DNA from 4 places in the Virgibacillus byunsanensis genome. Region 2 is predicted to be linked to each of the others. Evidence: riboswitches for the same ligand, from Rfam matches in the RefSeq annotation. Region 2 holds a riboswitch; each other region holds the start of a gene.

Region 1 (4,344 bases), on a different contig from region 2:
CAGATTAAACTACAAGACTACTCTGTATCAAATCGTGGCTTGCGACCAAATTTGGTTGGAACACCAGAGCAAATAGCCAAACAAATATTGGCATTTGAAGCAGTAGGGGTAGATCTACTATTGTTACAAAGTTCACCCCAGCTAGAGGAATTAGAGCGGTTTTCCAAACAGGTGATGCCACTGGTCGAAGAATTACGAGAAAGTGTAACAAACATTTAGTAAAGAGGGGTGGTTAAGTATGAGTAAAATATATATAATTCATGAAAATAATGAATGGACAGAGCATTTACTAAAAAGATTAGAAGAGTTAGAACTTCCATATGAAGATTGGCTATTAGATAGTGGTACAGTTGATTTAACAACTGTACCGCCAGAGGGTATATTCTATAATAGAATGAGTGCTTCATCCCATACTCGTGGAAACCGTTTTTCACCAGAACTGACAAGTGCTGTACTGTCCTGGTTAGAACAACATGGTAGAGTTGTCGTTAATGGAAGTTGTGCGCTTAGGCTTGAAGTAAGCAAGGTATTGCAATATTTGGAGCTCGAAAAATATGGTATTAAAACACCGAATACGATTGCTGCAGTTGGAAAAAACGAACTACTAAAAGCCGCAAAATCCTTTGAAGGGAAGAAATTTATTACCAAGCATAATCGTGCGGGTAAAGGGCTTGGCGTTCAACTTTTCCAATCAGTAGAAGCTTTAAAGCAGTATGTAGAGAGTGATGATTTTGAGGAGCCAGTAGATGGAATAACACTAATTCAAGAATACATTGAATCACCTGAATCGTATATTACTCGTTGTGAATTCGTAGGTGGTAAGTTCGTTTATGCTGTCCGTGTCGATACTTCAGAAGGTTTTGAACTATGTCCAGCAGATGCTTGTATTATAGATGATTTATATTGTCCTGCAGGTGAGGAGCCACAAGGTCAATCGAAGTTTCAGATAAGAGAAGGCTTTGATCATCCAGTTCTTGAAAAATACGAAAAGATGCTAGCCGCAAACGATATACAAGTTGCTGGAATCGAATTTATTCAAGATGAATATGGGGATATTTTTACCTATGATATAAATACCAATACGAACTATAATAGCGATGCAGAAGCAGAGAGTGGAAAGTTTGGAATGTTGGAAGTTGCAAACTATTTAGGTAAACAGCTTAGAAAAATGAAAGATAAAGCCCATCTATAATGGGAAAACAAAGGCAAGAGAGACGTTACAATCGTCTCTCTTATTTTTGGTGCAAAAAAGACATATCACTTGGATATGTCTTTCTATTAATATAATTATTTCCAAACGGATTCGGCTATCTCAACCACGTGACGGATTTTAGCCCATTGCTCGTCTTCGGTTAGAATATTTCCTTCTTCTGTGGAAGCAAATCCACATTGAGGACTCAAGCATAATTGCTCTAACGGAACATATTTAGCAGCTTCTTCAATCCGTGATTTTATCTGCTCAGGATCTTCCAACTCACCGAACTTTGATGTGATTAATCCGAGCACAATCTTTAAGTCAGGTCTATTTACATGATGTAGCGGTTCAAATCCTCCTGAGCGTTCATCATCAAACTCAAGGAAAAGCCCATCTACATTTAAGTCACCAAAGATAATTTTGGAAACTGCATCATAACTACCGCTTCCTGCATACGTAGATTTATAATTCCCTCTGCAAATATGCATCGTAATTGTCATATCCTCTGGCTTATCGACAATAGCTTCATTAATGGTTTTAGCAAACAGTTCACTGATTTCCTTAGGATCGTCACCTCTGGCTTTCAAAATCCCACCAGAAAGAACCAAATCACTTCTGGATTCCTGCTCAAGGAATAATGACCAAGTCGTATCATCTAATTGTAAGTAGCGACAACCTGCGTCGTATAGGGCCTTTATAGTTTTTTTATAAACTTCTGCTATATCACTGAATAACGCTTCCTTACTAGGATAAAATTCCTTTTCTTCTTCTCCAATTTCCCTGAAGTAAAGCATGCTTGGACTTGGAATCGTCATTTTAGCCGTATGTGATCCTGCGACACTGTGTAAATATTTATACTCCTCGACTACAGGGTGATTATCAAAATCAAGTTTTCCGACTACTTTAACCGAATGAGCTTTTGTTTTTTCTCCGTTAAATGTAAGACCAGTGTCTAATTCGATAAACTTAACCCCAACAAGTTCTTGAATGAAGTCCAGATGGAACCAGGCACGCCTTAACTCACCATCTGTGACGGACTGTAAACCTACTTCTTTTTGTTTTTTTACTAGTTTAGCAATTTCCTCATTTTCAATTTCCCAAAGGTCATTAGCGGTAATGTCCCCGTTTGCTTTACGTAAACGTGCCTGTTTAATCCGTTCAGGTCTTAAAAAACTACCTACATGGTCAGCTTGAAATGGAGCTTTTTGATCCGTTTTTGCATTCGATTGTTTGATTTGTGTCATTTGAATCCCTCTTTCTAATTTTTTTGATAAAAAAACGAACCTTCCTCAGAAAGAAGAAGGTTCGTAATAGACGACTTTCTTCTCATCTCCTAGGTGTAATGATCCACCTACTGGAATTAGCACCGGACCTAAATGGTTGGTTGCTGAGACATCTACGGGCCAGTCCCTCCGTCTCTCTGGATAAGAAATAAAATATTTAATTTTGTTAAAATAATTATTTTCTATTACTCTATATGAATTAGCTGAAAATTGCAAGAGGTAAATCGTAGAGTTGGGCAATTCAGGAGTTTAGAAAATTTGGGCAAGTAATAACCGTGTCTTTAGTAGGCATTATTACTTAAATTTTTATTTTCTCTATCTAAATAGGGACCATATTGTCGGAATTTTCATTTTCCGTCTTAAATATGTATGTATGTGATTTATCATTTTTCTTCCTTGATGCTTGTGATAGCCCTATTACTTACTTTATTAATTATGTATTTCATTATGGATGAAAGTGTAGTGCAAAAGTTTACAGTAATCACGGTAATTTTTGACACCTTTTCCCAATATGAATTAGCAGGATTCTACTCTTTTTAATAAGAATATATACATTATATTTTAGAAAACTTGGCTTATCGCCAAGCCTTTATGGCGAAAGGCTTAGTTGCACTTATGCAGATAGGAAAGTTTTATAATTTCCTATCTGCCAAAAAAGGAGGAATAGTATGATGAAAGCATTATGGAGTGGGTTGACTTTGGCATTTCTATTAGCAGTTTCCCCAATGATAGGAGAAGCAGCAATGGATAGAGGTGACGCCATGTCAGAGGGTGAAGTATTTGTTAGTGCTGTGGATGCAAAAGGTGCCCATGTTAAAGATGAGGTTGTTGTAAAGTTTAAGGAAGGTATAACGAAAAGGAAACAGGATAAAGCAATAAAAGGGTTAAATGCTAAAATTATGGCAGATGAAGATGTCGTTGAATCTCCTTTTAAAGTACTTAAAGTTGGGAATGTAGATGCGGTTGTTAAAGCATTAAATAAAAATCCTAACGTGAAGTACGCAGAACCAAATTATAAGCTGTATGCTACATGGTCACCAAATGACACTTATGCTAACACAGATTATCAATATGGACTGTTTACAACAAATACAGATGTTGCATGGGATATAGCTCGAGGCAGTAGTAGTCAAGAAATTGCAATTTTAGATACTGGCGTTGATTATAAACACGAAGATTTACGGAATAAGACAATTCAAGGGTATAATTTCGTTCAAAATAACACGAACCCAATGGATCGAAATGGTCACGGAACCCATGTTGCAGGGACTGCTGCAGCTGAGACGAATAATGGAATTGGGATCGCTGGCATGGCACCAGATACACAAATTTTGGCAGTTCGTGTTCTAGATGCAAGAGGCAGTGGCACATTGGACGATGTTGCAGACGGAATTATATATGCTGCGGATTATGGTGCTGAAGTTATTAATCTATCACTTGGTTGTGATTGTGATACCCAGACGTTAGAGGATGCGGTGAACTATGCTTGGAATAAAGGAACAGTAGTTGTGGCAGCAGCTGGAAATGATGGTGTCTCTACAACTTTTGAACCTGCATCCTATGAAAATACTATTGCCGTTGGTGCAGTAGATAGTAATAATCAATTAGCGAGTTTTTCTAATTACGGTGTATGGGTCGATGTTGTGGCACCAGGAGTTGATATCGCCTCAACTGTGCAACGAGATGGTTATGCATATATGTCTGGTACATCAATGGCTTCTCCACATGTTGCTGGTTTAGCTGGACTATTAGCAGGTCAAGGTAGAAATAATGCAGAGATTCGTGCTGCTATTGAACAAACTGCAGATCCATTAAATGGGGCTGGATATTATTATGAACATGGTTTTATTAATTCAAGTGACGCGG
Region 2 (4,344 bases):
TACCCTAGTATCTGAACCACTAACACCTATTTTTACAGAATCATTACTTGAGCAAGCGCTAATTAATGTTAAAGTAGTGATAAATAATACTAATAATCCAATTTTTTTCATGTTGAATTCTCTCCTATCGTCTTCTTATTTTTTTTGATAAATTATTTCCAGTAGATTGCAAGCCTTGAACCATTATCACAAGGATACCTACTGTTAGGAACATGACAGTCGTATCAAATTGCTGATATCCAAACGTAATAGCCAAGTCACCCAGTCCTCCTCCACCAATAGCTCCAGCCATTGCAGAGGCACCAACTAATCCTATGGTCGCAATAGTTATTCCTAACAATAAAGAACTTAGTGCTTCTGGAATAAGGAACCGCACAACAATTTGCTTCGGCGTTGCCCCCATAGCCTGTGCTGCTTCCATTACACCAGGATCTACTTCTAGTAAAGAGTTTTCAATTAGTCTTGCTATATAAGGACCAGCAAACAGAACCATTGGTACGATTGCGGCTGCAGTTCCAATTGATGTACCTACAATAAGCCGTGTAAACGGAATAACAGCAACCATTAAGATAATAAACGGAATGGATCGAAATATATTTACAATGGCGTTAAGTACATTAAAAAGGATCCTATTTTCCCATAAATGCCCCTTTCTTGTAACTACAAGCAATATTCCTAAAGGTAATCCGATAATGACTGCAAATAACAACGAGAAACATACCATCGCAATGGTTTCCCACAACGCTTCAATAATTTGATCCCAATCAACTAACATCTTCTAACACTTCCCTTACGGTTACATTTTGTTGATGAATATGCATAACTACACGATCTATCTCTTTAAGGTCACCATTAAATTGAACTACTAAATTCCCAAATGGCGTACCTTGTAGCTCTGTTATACTTCCAAATAGGACATTTACTTCGACCTCAAAGCGCTTAGCTATTTGGGAAAGTAATGGTGCTCCTGTAGATTCACCAACAAACACTATCCTGTAAATTCTGTTTTTTTCCACCTGCGTATGAATTAGTTTATAAACTGAATCAGGTATCTGATCTTGCATTACTGTACTCACAAAGTTATGCGCAATTTCCGTTTTCGGATGAGAAAACACATCAAAAACGGAACCAGATTCAATCACTTTCCCGCGATCAAGTACTGCCACTTTATCGCATATCTCGCGGATAACTCCCATTTCATGGGTGATTATTAAAATAGTAATATTGTACTCTTGGTTAATTTTTTTCAAAAGCTTTAAAATCGAACTTGTTGTCTGCGGATCAAGTGCTGATGTTGCTTCATCACATAAAAGAATGGAAGGCTTTGTTGCCAATGCACGTGCGATTCCCACCCGCTGCTTTTGTCCACCTGACAATTGATCAGGATAATTATCTGCCTTATCCTCTAGACCAACAAATTCAAGCAAGTCATGAACTCTCTTCTTCACTTGTTCTTTAGGGGTATTCGTTAATAATAATGGCATAGCTACATTCGTATAAACCGTTTTTGAATTTAACAAATTAAAATGCTGAAATATCATACCAATATTCCGTTTTGCTTCCCGTAATTCTTTTGGGGAAAGCCCCAACAAATCTTGATCATTCACTGTTAACTCACCCGAAGTTGGTCGTTCAAGTAAGTTTGTACAGCGAATTAACGAGCTTTTACCAGCGCCACTAAATCCGATAACACCATATATTTCACCTTTTTCAATATGTAGGTTAATACCATCTAATGCTTTTACTTCTTGATCACCGGTTTTGTAAAACTTCGTAATGTTATTAAATGTAATCACGTGAACACTCCCTATTTCTTATTTAGAAAACTTGGCTTATCGCCAAGCCTTAATGGCGAAAGCTTTAGTTGCACTTATGTAGATAAGAAAGTTTTATACTTTCCTATCTACTAAAAAATTAAAAATGCCCCTTCTTAGATAAGAAGAGACATAAATATCAAGTGAAGTCTCTTCTTATCTTTCAAACAAATGTTTGCTGGAATTGGCACGGTACTTATACAAAGTCCGCTGCCGAGGTTTCGTAGGGCCAGTCCCTCTACCTCTCTAGATAAGAAGTTTTATAAAATTTTTATATACGCTAAAAAATCCCTCCTTATAAACTATAAGAAGAGATTTGCATATAAAATCGCTCTCTCTTCTTATTTTTCAAGCTAAGCTTGTTGGATGTAGCACAGTACTTTATAAAAGTCCGCTGCCGAGGTTTCAAAGGGCCAAATCCCTCCACCTCTCTAAATAAGAAGTAAACAAGTATTAAATTTAATATGATAATTACAATACTACCCTTAAGGTTATTTGTCAATTGTTTTTTGCAACATTACTAATCAAAAAAATTTTACGAAGAAACTTTTTCCTTACTGCTGGTTAAATTATTTAAACGATCTGCTAGTGCTAATCTAGTTCCGGCTTCTGTTGAGGTCTCATTTGTCAAAACAATTTCTTTTAGTTCATAGGCATTCGATCCATGTTCTGCAAAGTCCAGACCTGCAATTTCTTCTTCTTCCGATACACGGATAGGAGAAAAGCGTGAAATAACATACGTGAAAGCTCCGAGCGTAACCATGGTCCATGCTACAACTGCTAGAACACCTATTAGCTGGATACCTAGCTGTGAAAGTCCTTGACCGTAGAATAGTCCAGTTGAAGTGGAAAACAATCCTATTGCCAACGTTCCCCAAATACCACAAATTCCGTGTACTGTGATAGCGCCTACTGGATCATCAATTCTTAATTTAGTATCAAGGAAACGGATCCCTTCCACAAGTAATATACCAGACACTAATCCTACTAGAATAGATCCACCTAAAGATATTTCTGCACAACCTGCTGTAATACCAACTAGTCCTGCTAATACCCCGTTAAGAGATAATGATGCATCAACTCTTTTAAATCTTAATTTGGTATATAGAGCAGATGATACCAATGCTGCTGATGTAGATAGTAGTGTTGTACCTATTACCATAGGTACAAGGCTAGGATCAGCTGCTAGTGTACTGCCACCATTGAAACCGAACCAGCCTAACCAAAGTATGAACACACCTAGTGCACCAATTGGCACATTGTGGCCGGGAATGACATTAACTTTTTTACCAGTATATTTTCCAATACGTGGCCCTAAAAATAATACAACTGTTAATGCAGCTGCAGCACCAGTCAAATGAACAACAGTGGAACCAGCAAAGTCACTGAATCCCAAACTGCTCAACCAACCATCTCCTTGCCATATCCAGTGTCCAACTACTGGATAGATTACGGCAGTCATTGCGACTACAATTAATACATAGCTTCCAAGTTTTATTCTCTCTGCAACTGCACCAGATATAATTGTAGCACAAGTTGCAACAAACATCGCCTGGAATACAAAGAAGCTAATATCTTCTACTCCACTAAGAAAAAATCCATCTGCTCCAATTAAGGATCCCGCTGAAGTTCCAAACATGATCCCATATCCTACTAGAAAAAATAATAGAGCAGCAGAACTGATCGTAATAAAGTTTTTCATTAAAATATTAAGAGCGTTTTTCGCTCTTGTAAATCCTGACTCAACCATAGCAAATCCTGCATGCATAAAAAATACTAGAAAGGCTGCAATCATAACCCATACCAGATCAACCGATAGTTGAACAGATTCTGTTGTTGGTGCAGCAGCATATACAGGTGAAGCAATTAATAGGAAAAGCAATAATAAAAATGCGCTTTTTTTGAACATCCATTTTCCTCCTTAACAGAATTTAAATAACTGCACTTTCTCCTCGTTCGCCAGTACGAATGCGAACAACCTCTTCTACAGGAGAGATAAATATCTTTCCATCGCCAACATTTCCCGTGCTACAACTATCGATAATTAATTGGACGATTTCATCCTTTTTTTCTTCTTCTATAACCATTTCGACTTTGATTTTAGAATGTAATTGAATTTGGAATTTGGTCCCTCGAAAAACTCCTGTCTGTCCTTTTTGTTTTCCAGTACCCGCCGCTTCCGTTACAGTTAAACCTCCAATTCCAATGGAGGAAAGCTTATCCCGTAGTGTTTGAAACTTTTCTGGACGAATAATAGCTTCAACTTTTTTCATCATTCAATCCCCCTTTCGATATGTTAAGTTATGTAACATATAATGTTATGTTTTATATCATACCTGTTTATCATTTAAAAATCAAGCTAATATTTAGAATATTTAAACGAAAGCGTTTACACTATTTTATTTATTTAACATGCGATCCCAAACGTGGTAAACACTGGAGTCGAGTCTATACAAATTAAATTTTTAGGGGTATGCCGATGATGGGCCAAGAGCCCGCTTTTAGTCGGCCTTCCTAATGCTGAATCGCA
Region 3 (4,344 bases), on a different contig from region 2:
AGACGAACGACTCGGCTGTCTGCTTTGAAGAACCTTCCTGGTATGAGTTAGTTATTGAGGGTAAAAAAGCTGCAGGTAGCGCTCAAACTCGAAAAAAAGGCATTATCCTCCAGCACGGTTCTGTTCCGTTGGATGTGGATGAAATAAAATTATTTGATTTGTTTATCTACCCAAATGAGCGGGTCAAAGAGCGGACCAGACGAGCTTTTGGTGACAAAGCAGTCACGATTAACAGAGTGTCAAAACAGCCGTATACCTTTGATGATGTAAAAACCGCTTTCAAAAAAGGATTTGAAAGAGGATTGAATATTGAATTGGAACCGTTCAGACTCTCAGAGGAACAAATGTCAGAAGTAACTGATTTAGCAGAAACCAAGTACAGAAACGCAAAATGGAACTATTCTCGATAATTAAAGGAGTTTTGTGCAGATGGCTAAAAATTATGAGCACGTAAGGAAACCCGAATGGTTGAAAGTAAAACTTAATACAAATAAGTCCTACAACCGTTTGAAAAAATTAATGCGAGAAAAAAACTTAAACACAGTTTGTGAAGAAGCAAAATGTCCAAACATTCATGAATGTTGGAGTGAACGTAAAACAGCAACATTTATGATTCTTGGGGATACATGTACACGTGGCTGTCGCTTTTGCGCTGTTAAAACCGGACTACCAAACGAACTTGACTGGGGCGAGCCAGAACGTGTAGCGGAATCCGTAGAAATTATGGAATTGAAGCACGCCGTGGTGACTGCTGTGGCACGGGATGATTTAAAAGATGGGGGAGCTGGAGTATTTGCTGAAACAGTAAGGGCTATCCGTCGGAAAATGCCAGGTACAACAGTAGAAATCCTTCCTTCTGATATGAAAGGCGATTACGAAAGTCTGCATACACTAATGGACAGCGGACCGGATATTTTTAACCACAATGTGGAAACCGTCCGTCGCCTGACAAAAAAAGTACGTGCAATCGCCATGTATGATCGTTCACTACAATTACTCGAGCGTGTCAAAGAAATAGCACCAAATACGCCAACAAAATCAAGTATCATGGTTGGTCTTGGAGAGACAAAAGAAGAAATTATTGAAACAATGGATGATTTAAGGGCTCATCATGTTGACATTATGTCGATTGGTCAGTATCTGCAGCCAACAAAAAAACATCTGAATGTCGAACGTTATTATCACCCGGATGAATTTGCTGAACTAAAAGAAATTGCCTTATCTAAAGGCTTCACACATTGTGAATCAGGCCCGATGGTCCGCTCTTCATACCATGCTGATGAACAGGTAAATGCCACTTCCGCCCAGCGCCGGATCAAATATATGAAAGGATATGAATCCCAGGGTGATAAATTAGGGAGTTTTGATTTTTAATTCACCGCAGTTGACTGAAAATGTAGATAGGTGTATATTATGGTTTAAGTTAAAATTTAATATCAATACTTTCTTATCCAGAGAGGTGGAGGGACTGGCCCCATGAAACCTCGGCAGCAGGCTTTTTAAGTACTGTGCTAATTCCAGCAAGCGTATGCTTGGGAGATAAGAAGAGTGGACATTGCTTAGTTACCCCTCTTCTTTTCCAATGAAGAGGGGTTTTTGATTTTACACAAAACTAATATTTGATAATGGCTATCAGGAAACTGGTAAACTCTTCTTTATACAAGCAGTGGTTTTACATTTTGAAAGATAATTTCAAGCAAGGTACAAAGAATTTAAGAGGGAGGAAAATTGTATGAAACGCAGTTTGGAAGAAAGACTAAAAGACGGAACAGTTATTGCAGGAGAAGGTTATTTATTTGAATTAGAACGCAGGGGGTATTTGCAAGCAGGTACTTTTGTACCAGAGGTAGCATTGGATAATCCCGAAGCACTTAAACAAACGTATCGTGATTACATGAATGCAGGATCAGATGTGGTACTGGCTTTTACATACAATGCCCACAGAGAAAAAATGCGTATCATTGGTAAGGAGGAATTGTTAGAACCGTTGAACAGAAACGCGATACGATTAGCAAAAGAAGTCGCGAAGGAACATCCCATTGAAGAGGCATTGGTAGCAGGCAATATATCCAACACGAATATTTTTGATCCGGAAGATTCTGAATCAAAAGAGAAAGTTAGAAATATGTTTTCTGAAATGGTGGGATGGTGCAAGGAAGAAGGCGTCGATTATATTAATGGCGAAACGTTTTATTACCATGAAGAAGCAGTAATAGCATTGGAAGAAATTCAAAATCAAGGATTGCCAGCTGTAATCACTTTAGGTTTAATGGGAGAAAATGTTTTAAGAGATGGGCACACGGTAGAGGAATCGTGTAAAATACTTTCCGAAAAAGGCGCGTTGGTTGTGGGAATGAATTGTTTTCGCGGTCCCGATACGATGCAGCCATACCTTGCTGAGATACGCAACCATGTGGATGGTTATGTAGGTGGGTTGCCTGTTCCATATCGCACAACAGAAGAGAGTCCAACATTTTTTAACTTGCCTGATGGCGGATGCAGTTGTCATTTGCCTCTAGAAACCACTTTTCCGACTTCTTTAGACCCGCTTTATCATAATCGTTATGAGTTAGCTGAGTGGGCAAAGGAAGCCAAAGACATTGGAATAAACTATATTGGATTGTGTTGTGGGGCATCGCCAGCGATGCTACGGGCGGTTGCAGAAGCTACGGGCATTAAAACGATAAACTCCAAATATTCTCCTGACATGGAAAAACACTTTTTGTTTGGAAAAGACAAAACACTGAAAGAACATAACGTGAACTATCGGTTAAAAGCATGATCAACAAGTACAATAGTAATAACAGAATGCTGGGGTGTTCACACTGGGATTCTGTTAATTAGGTCATTGAATAAAGACAAATAAATTGTATAGGTACTTATCCAATTTTTACTACTTATGGTTAACCAGATTTTGAATTTAAGCCAAGTGATGGAACAGTATCTTTATCTGAAAATAGGGAAACCTATCCACACGCCTTCAGCTCATTTCCCGAAGACTTAGAAGGGAAAATTTTGTACTGGTTTGACCAAATAGATGTTATTGGTTTTTATAAGGATCGTTGGAAGAAGGATATAAAGGTATATAGATAGTTTTAAGGAGATTCATAAATTCCAGGTGTCTGTCACCACCCGGGTTTTGAGAATTCGGATAATGGTACGAAAGATGAACATTATGAAGAAGAAAAAATGACAGAAGAGGATATAAGAAATGAGCTATTAAATAATAACTTTGGAAATAATAAATAATAGAAATGAGGGCGAAACGAATTATTATTCGTATTAGGTGTAAGCTTAATAACCATCAATTTATATGTTAAGTTGGTGGTTATTTTTGTTGGTATATTATTGTTTTGGTTAAAGAACTATTATAGAGTGATTTGAGCCTCAAAAAGGAGTTTAATGGTAATGACTGTATGGTCAGTAGCCTCTTCTATAATATTCCATCACTTAGTCTCTATTTTCTATTTTACACCATTGTGAGACATCACTTTATATAAATAAAGCTATATTGAGTGTGCATTTGTGTCGTTACTTTATTGCTGCATAACTTAAAAGTTTTCGGCAATCGTTCTAAGAATAGCAATAATACCGGGTTAATCAGTATCTTAACTTAATTCCATAAATACTAATGACTACTTTTTCCCCAGGTAGGAAAGGTTAAAACAAAGTATAGCCCGTTATTACTACTATCCAAATTTAAAATTGTGTACTTTTGAGATCGCAATTAAAATAATTTTGCATTCCCCCCCCCAAATTTTAAACAAGCTTACGTATAGATAAGTGAATAGAGAGAAAGGCAAAATCATTGAAAAATGATGACGCAAAGCTAAAGGGGCTAAGGATTTTTCTATGTCAGCCAGCTACCGTCGAACCAATGCTATAAACCTCTCTCTTAATAAAAGTCATAAGAAAGTGGATGGAGGTGATAGATTGATAAATAGGACACGCATAATTCTATTATTTTTTGTTGTTTCATTCTTATTAGTAGCTTGCCAAAATGATGGAAATGAAGGCACAGAGCCAAATGATAAAATTAACAACGAGCAAAAGCAAGAAGTACAGAATTACTTATATGAAAGCAAAACAGTTAAGGTTATCCAAACGCCAGGTTGGCAACTCCAAGACAACTCCAGTAAAGACAAAGACAATATTATGTTTCAAAATGAGAATGTGAAAGCCATTTTGACGTCTGTTTCGCATGAAAAGTCATTAGATGAGATCAAAAGTGAATTGAAAGCATCTTTTGGAAATAGCGATGCAATTGAGGAGGATGAGCAATATCTTTCCTTAAAATCGAATCGAAAAGAAAGCATTCGAACTGATATTTATTTAAATAGTGGA
Region 4 (4,344 bases), on a different contig from region 2:
TTGAAAATAAAAACAAAAGCCACGGAATAGATGTGACATAGATCAGGATAATACCTACTCCGTTCTTCTCTTTTATCATTCGGTAATGAACTAGTTGGAGCGTATCACTATCAAGTGTTTCATAGAAGCCTTTGATATCGGCTGTTTCCTCTAATTTTTTATTAGGCCCCTTTTGCTCTCGTAATGTTACATAAAGTTTATGTGCATCTCCTCGAAAAGAAAACATACGATCCCCCTAATACTTGCAATATCCGTTTATAGTGTTTACTTCATCATTAGATCCATACATTTGTGGCAGAAATGTGTAACCGGTGGAAAATGGATGTACAACCAATCATGATATGTTACAATAGCCACTAGTTAAATTTGAAAGGAGACTAACCTTGAGTAAAAAATGGCTTTTAAGTTTATCCCTCACCTTACTTGTATTCGTATTAGCTGCATGCGGAGATGAGGATGAATCTGCTGAAGATAACAATGATGATTCCAAAACGCAGGAGGAAGAACCTGCTGGAGATAGTGAGGCAGCACCAGAAATGCCTAAGCCTGATTTAGAAGGAGTACCTGAAGTTGTTGCGGAAGTAAATGGTGAAGAAATACCGAAAGAAGAATTTGAATCAACTTACCAAATGCAATTTCAACAAGCTGCCATGCAATCACAAATGACTGGACAAGAGGTTAACCAGGAAGAATTAAAAGGACGGATTGTAGACAGCATGATTGGACAGAGACTTCTTATTCAGGAAGCAGAAAATAGTGATTTGAAAGCTTCCCAAGAAGAAATAGACCAAACATTAAGCGAATTAGCACAACAAAATCAGATTGAATCAACAGATGCGTTCATCACCGCTTTGGAAGAACAAGGTATGTCTGAAAAAGAAGTTATGTCCCAGATCGAAACGCAAGTAAAAATAGATCAGCTTATTGCTAATGAGGCTGGAGACATTGAGCCATCTGAAGAAGAGCTACAAGAACTTTACGATCAGTACGCTCAACAGCAAGAACAAATGAATAAGCAAAGTGAAGATGGCGAGAAAAAAGAAGTACCATCTTTTAAAGAAATGAAACCAGACCTAGTAGCACAAGTTGAAAGACAAAAAGAATCCGAAGCTGCTCAAGCGCTTATTAAAAAACTGCGTGAAGATGCAGATGTAACCAAACATTTATAATAAAATAAAGCTAAAAAAAGGTTGCGTTCAACATGAACGCAGCCTTTTTATATATACTTATTGGGTTTCCTTTTTACTTTTGACCATCATTCAACTTTCTGGCTTCTTCCGGGCTGGACATTTTTGCTGATCCTTTATAGCGAAGACCTACATCGCGGTCTGATTCCACACGTCCACTTTCTCTTAACTTCTTTTCTTGACGATCTTTTCCCATTTTAACCACCTCCTTATTTAACATGAGTCTTTTAGTAAGATTTATACACCTTTAAAGAGAGTTCCATTCCATAGCTTAATCCCTTCGCTAATAGTTAATCATGATTGATAGGGAAATCATTACTTATTGGGTTCAGTCAAGTAAGTCAACATAAGCAATTAATTGATTACTTTCTAAGTGGCGTTAAACTATCTGATTCAATCATGGCTCAGATCAGTGATAAACTAACTGAAGGATTCATCCCTACCCCGGTGTCATGGGATCATGGCGTTTTAGACTCAACTAGAAAAACCTTTTCAGAGAAATTAATGCTGGCATTAATTACTGGAATAGCAACATCAGCCATTGGAAATTACGGAGTTGCAATGGGGTTTTCTCCCAAGAAGAGATATAGCTGCTAAGTATGCAGAGTTTATTAAGGATACTGGCCAATTTTCAGAAGACGGTGCCAATATACTTATTAAGAATGGCTGGATGGAAAAGCCTCCACAAGCTGATGACAAGTTAAAACTGGCTAAAAAGAAGCATCCATAATGTGCTCTCTATAATCAGTTTTGACCAAGCCAAATAGTGTAAACACTTTTTCAAAAGCAATTACTTAAAATTCTTTTATTTTTTAGGAAATTGGTAAACTTTTAAAAATAGGTTGACTTTTCTAATTATTAGGATTATCATAAGTATCAAATTTAATATTCTTATCAAGAGAAGCTGAGGGATCTGGCCCGTTGAAGCTTCAGCAACCTCTGACGTGTTCAGAAAGGTGCTAACTCCAGCAAGACATTTTCTTGGGAGATAAGAGCGGATATTTATTAGAGTTACCCTCTTTTCTCGTTTTCGAGAATAGGGGGTTTTTTATTTTATGTGAAAAGGGTTTTTAAAAGTTGGCCGTATCCAATTAGATTAGAAAGGGTGATCATGATGAGTGAAATAGTTATATTATCCGGAAGTCCTTCCAAAAGTTCTAGATCAGACTTAGTCTTAAAATATCTTGGCTCCATTCTAAAAAATGAGGATTTTACAGTAACACATGTATCCATTAGAAATATTCCTAAAGACGCATTATTTTATGGTGAGTTTGAAGACCCTGCCGTTAAGGACATCGCTTCCCTTATTCATGAAGCTAAAGGGGTAATTGTTGGTTCACCAGTTTATAAAGCTGCTTATTCTGGAGTGTTAAAAGCATTACTGGATATACTCCCTCCTGATGTTTTGCAGGGTACACCAGTGCTACCTTTAATGACAGGTGGAAGCCAATCTCATTTACTGGCGATCGAGTACACGCTTAAACCTTTATTAGCTACACTAAAAGGTCAAAACCTCAAAGGGGTCTATTTACTTGATGATCAAATAGATAAAACCCAACTGAATAACCCCATTATTCACCTTGAAACTCTGGAACGGCTAAGAAAACAACTTGATTACTTTATCGAGACCGTAAATAGACAGAAGGATCGTGTTTTATAACGTACTTCTTGGAGAGGGGATACTATTATGACAAGGAAAAGAATTTATTTAAATGCTTTTGATATGAACTGTTCTGGACATCAATCACCAGGATTATGGACACATCCAGAAGATCAATCCCACCGCTATAAGGATAGCGACTATTGGATAGAGCTTGCACAAATCTTAGAAAAAGGCCAATTTGACGCTGTATTTCTTGCAGATGTATTAGGAACATACGATGTTTACCAAGGATCTCGAGATGCAGCTATCCGTCAAGGTGCACAATCTCCTGTTAACGATCCATTACTTGTTGTTCCATTAATGTCAGCAGTAACCAAGCATTTGGGGTTTGGGGTTACTGCTTCTGTAACCCATGAACATCCATACACGTTTGCTCGCCGTATTTCTACCTTAGACCATTTGACAAACGGCCGTATTGGCTGGAATATCGTAACTTCTTATCTAAAAAGTGCTGCTGTTAATGTGGGATTAGAAAACCAAATTAAACATGATGAACGCTATGACATTGCCGGGGAGTATTTAGAAGTTTGCTATAAGTTATGGGAGGGCAGCTGGGAAGATGATGCTGTTCAACTAGATAAACAGAATGGTATTTATACAGATCCTAGTAAAGTCCATGATATTAATCACGAAGGAAAATATTATAAAGTACCTGGCGCCCATTTAAGTGAGCCTTCTCCACAAAGAACTCCAGTACTTTATCAAGCAGGAGCTTCTAAAAAAGGGCGTGCTTTTGCTGGTAAGAATGCCGAATGTATATTTATCGGGGCACCAACCATAAATGCTGCGAAACAATCGGTTACAAAATTACGTGCAGAGGCGAAAGAAACAGGAAGATCTCCAGAGGAAGTCAAAATCCTTACCATGATCACGCCAGTAGTCGGTAAAACGGAACAAGAAGCGATTGAAAAATATAATGAATTGAAAAAACACATTAGCTATGAAGGAGCATTAGCATTGTTTGGTGGTTGGACCGGAGTTGATTTATCCAGTTACGCCCCATACGAAAAACTTCGTTATGTAGAAAACGATGCCATCCAGTCCACGTTAGAAAACTTCACAAAAATTGACCCGGATATAGAATGGACAGTGGATAAGATTAAAGAGTCTGTCGGAATTGGTGGCATGGGTACAAAAATGGTCGGTAGTCCTAAACAAATCGCCGACGAGATGGAACGTTGGGTAGATGAAGCTGGGGTTGATGGCTTTAACATAGCCTACGCAATTACCCCCGGTACATTTAAAGATTTTGCTGAATTAGTTGTTCCTATTTTACAAGAAAGAGGTCTGGTTAGAAGAGAATATGATGGGGAAACATTACGAGATAATTTGTTTGGAGAAGGTAGTCAATTACCCGATCATCATGCCGGTAAAAGCTATTCATTTAAAAGGAAAACAGTCGCAACTTGATTAGTTACAACTTTAAGTAGGTAGAAACGGGACCGTACTTCTTTTACGATCCCGTCTACATTACTTTAAGTTTCGAAACCTCCA

What was found. A riboswitch is a leader RNA that binds a small molecule or an ion and turns the genes downstream of it on or off. The one in region 2 is predicted to bind S-adenosylmethionine.
Region 1: another riboswitch for S-adenosylmethionine. It lies ahead of ACFQ3N_RS14540 (5-methyltetrahydropteroyltriglutamate--homocysteine S-methyltransferase); the one in region 2 lies ahead of ACFQ3N_RS16260 (methionine ABC transporter ATP-binding protein).
Region 3: another riboswitch for S-adenosylmethionine. It lies ahead of ACFQ3N_RS05310 (homocysteine S-methyltransferase family protein); the one in region 2 lies ahead of ACFQ3N_RS16260 (methionine ABC transporter ATP-binding protein).
Region 4: another riboswitch for S-adenosylmethionine. It lies ahead of ssuE (NADPH-dependent FMN reductase); the one in region 2 lies ahead of ACFQ3N_RS16260 (methionine ABC transporter ATP-binding protein).

The regions. Positions count from the first base shown of each region.
Region 1 covers NZ_JBHTKJ010000041.1:2,984-7,327, reverse strand. Annotated here, with positions in the region: gene ACFQ3N_RS14550 (LLM class flavin-dependent oxidoreductase) at 1-219, shown strand, start outside; gene ACFQ3N_RS14545 (ATP-grasp domain-containing protein) at 239-1,192, shown strand; gene ACFQ3N_RS14540 (5-methyltetrahydropteroyltriglutamate--homocysteine S-methyltransferase) at 1,288-2,439, opposite strand; SAM riboswitch class I at 2,519-2,626, opposite strand; gene ACFQ3N_RS14535 (S8 family peptidase) at 3,147-4,344, shown strand, end outside.
Region 2 covers NZ_JBHTKJ010000051.1:60,402-64,745, forward strand. Annotated here, with positions in the region: gene ACFQ3N_RS16250 (MetQ/NlpA family ABC transporter substrate-binding protein) at 1-111, opposite strand, end outside; gene ACFQ3N_RS16255 (methionine ABC transporter permease) at 125-775, opposite strand; gene ACFQ3N_RS16260 (methionine ABC transporter ATP-binding protein) at 765-1,796, opposite strand; SAM riboswitch class I at 1,968-2,071, opposite strand; SAM riboswitch class I at 2,153-2,256, opposite strand; gene ACFQ3N_RS16265 (ammonium transporter) at 2,350-3,723, opposite strand; gene ACFQ3N_RS16270 (P-II family nitrogen regulator) at 3,746-4,087, opposite strand.
Region 3 covers NZ_JBHTKJ010000012.1:18,225-22,568, reverse strand. Annotated here, with positions in the region: gene ACFQ3N_RS05320 (lipoate--protein ligase family protein) at 1-410, shown strand, start outside; gene lipA (lipoyl synthase) at 430-1,374, shown strand; SAM riboswitch class I at 1,445-1,546, shown strand; gene ACFQ3N_RS05310 (homocysteine S-methyltransferase family protein) at 1,733-2,782, shown strand; cyclic di-GMP riboswitch class I at 3,789-3,871, shown strand; gene ACFQ3N_RS05305 (hypothetical protein) at 3,934-4,344, shown strand, end outside.
Region 4 covers NZ_JBHTKJ010000044.1:10,219-14,562, reverse strand. Annotated here, with positions in the region: gene ACFQ3N_RS15040 (hypothetical protein) at 1-226, opposite strand, end outside; gene ACFQ3N_RS15035 (SurA N-terminal domain-containing protein) at 384-1,169, shown strand; gene ACFQ3N_RS15030 (YpzI family protein) at 1,243-1,383, opposite strand; gene ACFQ3N_RS15025 (DUF3231 family protein) at 1,488-1,784, shown strand; gene ACFQ3N_RS15020 (DUF3231 family protein) at 1,744-1,917, shown strand; SAM riboswitch class I at 2,076-2,182, shown strand; gene ssuE (NADPH-dependent FMN reductase) at 2,302-2,847, shown strand; gene ACFQ3N_RS15010 (LLM class flavin-dependent oxidoreductase) at 2,875-4,260, shown strand.